One region of the Pseudomonas sp. FSO-7 genome, then DNA from elsewhere that is predicted to be linked to it. Evidence: riboswitches for the same ligand, from Rfam matches in the RefSeq annotation. Region 1 holds a riboswitch; the other holds the start of a gene.
The links. A riboswitch is a leader RNA that binds a small molecule or an ion and turns the genes downstream of it on or off. The one in region 1 is predicted to bind cobalamin.

Region 1 (2,181 bases):
AGCGTCTGTTCGAGCAGGGCTCGCAGCGTGCTGGCCGGGCAACCGCGCTGGCAGCCCAGGCCGATCACCAGGATCGGCTCGGTGCTCATGCGTCGTGGCGGGCTTGGCCGTCACGGCGAAACAGCCAGGCGCTGATCAGGCCCAGGGCCAGCCAGAAGGCGACGTTGGTCACCTGCGAGGCGATCTTGAACTGGCTTTCCAGCGCTTCGGGCGCCAGCATCGAGTGGACTTCGGGCTGCGGTGCACCGATGACGTGGGGCACCAGCAACGTTGCCACGCCCAGTAGTTTGAGCAGCCAATGCCGGCCAAAGGCGATCAGGGCGATGCCCACCGCTGTGGAGGCAGCGGTGCCGATCCACCACATCTGCCGCTGGGCCAGATCGGCTGCCGCGGTGCCGGGCAGTTCCGGGGGCAGGCCGAGGGTCGGTGCCAGGACAAAGGTGGCATAACCGGCCAGGCCCCAGAGCAGGCCCTGGGCGGTGCGAGTCGGTGCGCGCAAGGTGTACAGGCCCGCCAGCATCAGGGCGAAACCCACCGCGACTACCAGGTTGCCGCCGGTGGTGGACAGTACGCGTTGCCAGCCGTCTTCCGGCTCCCAGGCTTCGGCATCGTGGGTGTGCGCAACGCCGTTGGCGTGTTCGTGGACCTCGGCGGTTGGAGCCTTCTCATAGGTTTCGGCCTGGAGAATCAGCGGCGATACCCAGAAACTTTGCAGCAGGGTCAGCAGCAGGGCGGCCAGCAAGCCGCTGAAACCGGCGGTCTGCGCAATACGCTTGATCATGGCGTCGGTTCTCAATGGCACGGAAAGGCGGCGCTGTGACGGGTATCGTGGGCGGCGTTGTGCACCGCTTCGATGTGGGAGAAACCGGCGAAATAGACCAACCCCGCGCCCAGGATCGAAGCCAGGATCGCGGCGCTCAGGCGTTGGCTCAGGGTGGTGGTGCTGCTGGCGGTGCGGGCGGTGCTGCTGATGGTCGACATGGCGCTTCCCTCTGTTTTTGTTCCGTGGGGGATGCGAGCGCAATGAGACCCCGGGCGAAGCCCGCCAAGGTTCGAACAGCGCCCGCCCACCGCGGGTTTGTTGATGCTTGAGTCATGGGCCGGTCTCCGGGCTCGCGAGGGGCCAGAACCTGGCCTGCAAGCGTCACCTTCCCATGTCCAGGGACACAGTGGTTCAGACGCTTCGCTCGCTTACCGTTGCGGGGGCAGCACCGGACTGACGTGGGCTTGGAGTAAAGCACACGATTCACCGGTTTCCCGTTTCACCCTGTGAAGGGCACCCAAAACTAGGCGCACAGGAGAGCATGGACGGGGGCGGGGCGTCAATTGGCAGGGGGGCAGGCTGGCACCGCATTGCGCCCAATCGCGAGCAAGCTCGCTCCCACAGGGAACTTGTGGTGATCGTGATTTCTGTGAACGCCCAGCAACCAATGTGGGAGCGAGCTTGCTCGCGATGACGGCAGCCCATGCACCGCAAAACGCTCCGGAGATTGACCCGCCCCCACACCCTGCGTAGCCTTGCGCCTTCGAGGTTCTTCGGCATGCGCCGAAGCTAAGAAGGGAACGCGGTCCAAGCCGCGGCTGCCCCCGCAACTGTGAACGGTGAAGTTTCTGCAAGGCCACTGTGCATGCCCTTTTATCCAAGGCGCACGGGAAGGCGCAGCGATTGCCAGTCGAAAGACTGGCCCGCCGTCAGCCAGGAGACCTGCCTCGAGACAGATTCTCACTACAACCGGGCGGGGTGATCCGGTGGCGAAATCTTCCGCGCACGCCTTGCCTGCGGTTGTCGTCCCGTTTGCCCGCCACCTAGCCAAAGGGCATCCGATGAAAACACTGGCCAAACTTCCCGTCACCATCGTCACCGGTTTCCTCGGCTCGGGTAAGACCACCTTGCTGCGGCACATGCTCGACAACGCCCAGGGTCGGCGCATCGCCGTGATCGTCAACGAGTTCGGCGAGCTGGGCATCGACGGCGAAATCCTCAAGCAGTGCGCCATCGGTTGCACCGAAGAAGAAGCCAACGGTCGCGTTTATGAACTGGCCAACGGTTGCCTGTGCTGCACGGTGCAGGAGGAATTCTTTCCGGTGATGCGTGAACTGGTGGCCCGGCGTGGCGACCTCGACCACATCCTCATCGAAACTTCAGGCCTGGCCCTGCCCAAGCCACTGGTCCAGGCTTTC
Region 2 (2,181 bases), 2.4 Mb from region 1:
CCGGTTGGCCAAGACCCCGGCGAACGGCAGGTCCGGTTGATAACGCGCCAGGCCCAGGGCCAGCGCGCCGAAGGTCTGGGCCATGGCCGTGCCATCGATCACCGCCAGCACCGGCACGCCAAAATGCCGCGCCAGGTCGGCGCTGGACGGGGTGCCGTCGAACAGCCCCATCACCCCTTCGATCAGGATCAGGTCCGCTTCGGCGGCGGCTTCCCACAACAGCCGACGGCTTTCCTGCTCGCCGACCATCCACATGTCCAATTGATAGACCGGCGCGCCGCTGGCCCGCTCCAGGATCATCGGGTCGAGAAAGTCCGGGCCGCACTTGAAGACGCGCACCTTGCGTCCCTGGTTGCGATGCAAACGAGCCAGGGCGGCGGTGACGGTGGTCTTGCCTTGCCCCGAGGCCGGAGCGGCGATCAGCACTGCCGGGCAGTGGCGAGCATCACTCACAGCTCGACGCCTTTCTGCGCCTTGATACCGGCCTGGAACGCGTGCTTGATCATGCCCATTTCCGTGACGGTATCGGCCAGCTCGATCATCTCCGGCTTGGCGCCACGCCCGGTCACCACCACATGCTGCATCGGTGGGCGGGCTTGCAGATCGCTCAACACCTGATCGAGGTCGAGGTAACCGTGCTTGAGGGCGATGTTCAATTCGTCGAGCACCACCAGGCCGATGGACGGATCGCTGAGCAACTGGCGCGATACGGCCCAGGCGGCTTCGGCGGCGGCGATGTCGCGCTGGCGGTCCTGGGTTTCCCAGGTGAAACCTTCGCCCATGACATGAAAGCGCACCTGCTCCGGGAAACGGCGGAAAAACAGCTCTTCACCGGTGCTGTTGCGGCCCTTGATGAACTGCACCACGCCGCATTGCATGCCGTGGCCCAAGGACCGTGCGAGCATGCCAAACGCCGAGCTGCTCTTGCCCTTGCCGTTGCCGGTCAGCACCAGCAGCAGACCGCACTCGTTCGGCGAGTTGGCAATGCGCTCGTCGATCACGGCTTTCTTGCGCAGCATGCGCGCCAGGTGGCGTTCGTCGCGATCAGACGTATCAGTGCTGAGGGAGTCAGTCATGGGAGCTCTCCGTTGAGATTGGATAACGGCGGGCGGGCAGAAAAAAGACGGCAACAAGCCTGGCATCGCCCACCGTGATGCCGTTGGATGAATCAGGCCGGTCTCCGGGCTCATGAGCGGCGTGGTGCCTGACTGTGCGCCTTCCCATGTCGGCGACACAGTGGCTTAAGCACAGCATTGACTCATTTACCGTTGCGGGGGCAGCGCCGGGTTCGTGTGCACTCACCGGCTTCCCTGTTTCACTCTGTCGAACACCGTCACAGAGCACCTGAAACAAGCGGCGAAGGTTAGAGGGTTGGGGGTGGAGCGTCAATTAAAGCCGCCTGTCGGGGCGCCCTTTGGCGCCGATCAATAAAATGACGCCAATCTTGTGTGATCCTGCGACAAGTGATATCAAAGCGACATTACGACCCAATATCACAAGAGCAAGAGGGCAAATCATGCAAGGCATGCTCATCAGCAATCCAAAACTGGAATTCCTGCGCCCGATGCTGGAACGCTGGTTTGATTGCATCGACCGCTACAACGCGGTGCGCGGCGATAACGACACGCCCTATTGGTTCGATGAAAGAGCCAACCTCAGCTTGTTGTCGGCCGCCGCCTGGATGGCCGAGATGGTCACGCTGCAGAACGCGCCGACCCGCAAGCAGAATGAAGAAGGCGAACGCAACGTCAGCGCCGACCTGTTCATCGCCAGCACCGAGGAACGCGCCTTTATCCAGGCCACCCAACGCTGGCCCAAGGTCACCAACCTGAACCTGACCCAACCGCTACTGGAAGCCACCAGCGATGCCAAGCGCATCAGCTACGCCAGCGACCTGAAGCTGGGCTGCCTGTTCGTCGCGCCACAAAAAGCCCAGCAAAGCGCCACGCCCGAAGAACTGCAGGACATGATCGACGATCTGCAGAAGGAAAACACCTGCGCCGTGGCCTGGTACTTCCCTTACGCCTATCGCAAGTTGCGCAACGAAGCCGGGCAGTACCACCCTGGCATCGCGGTACTGTTCAAGCAGGCCCACGGCTGATTCCTTCGGCAAGGAACTGTGGGAGCGAGCAAGCTCGCTCCCACATTGGATTTTCAGCAGATATAACATCCATAGACACC

Region 2: linked by a shared signal. The riboswitch ahead of cobO (cob(I)yrinic acid a,c-diamide adenosyltransferase) and the one ahead of AC515T_RS10960 (CbtB domain-containing protein) in region 1 are both predicted to bind cobalamin.

What each region holds. Positions count from the first base shown of each region.
Region 1 is NZ_CM184193.1:2,478,650-2,480,830, forward strand. It holds gene AC515T_RS10950 (cobalamin biosynthesis protein) at 1-89, opposite strand, end outside; gene AC515T_RS10955 (CbtA family protein) at 86-781, opposite strand; gene AC515T_RS10960 (CbtB domain-containing protein) at 793-981, opposite strand; cobalamin riboswitch at 1,082-1,299, opposite strand; cobalamin riboswitch at 1,513-1,727, shown strand; gene cobW (cobalamin biosynthesis protein CobW) at 1,825-2,181, shown strand, end outside.
Region 2 is NZ_CM184193.1:4,926,726-4,928,906, forward strand. It holds gene AC515T_RS21500 (cobyrinic acid a,c-diamide synthase CobB) at 1-453, opposite strand, end outside; gene cobO (cob(I)yrinic acid a,c-diamide adenosyltransferase) at 450-1,076, opposite strand; cobalamin riboswitch at 1,155-1,363, opposite strand; gene AC515T_RS21510 (hypothetical protein) at 1,517-2,101, shown strand.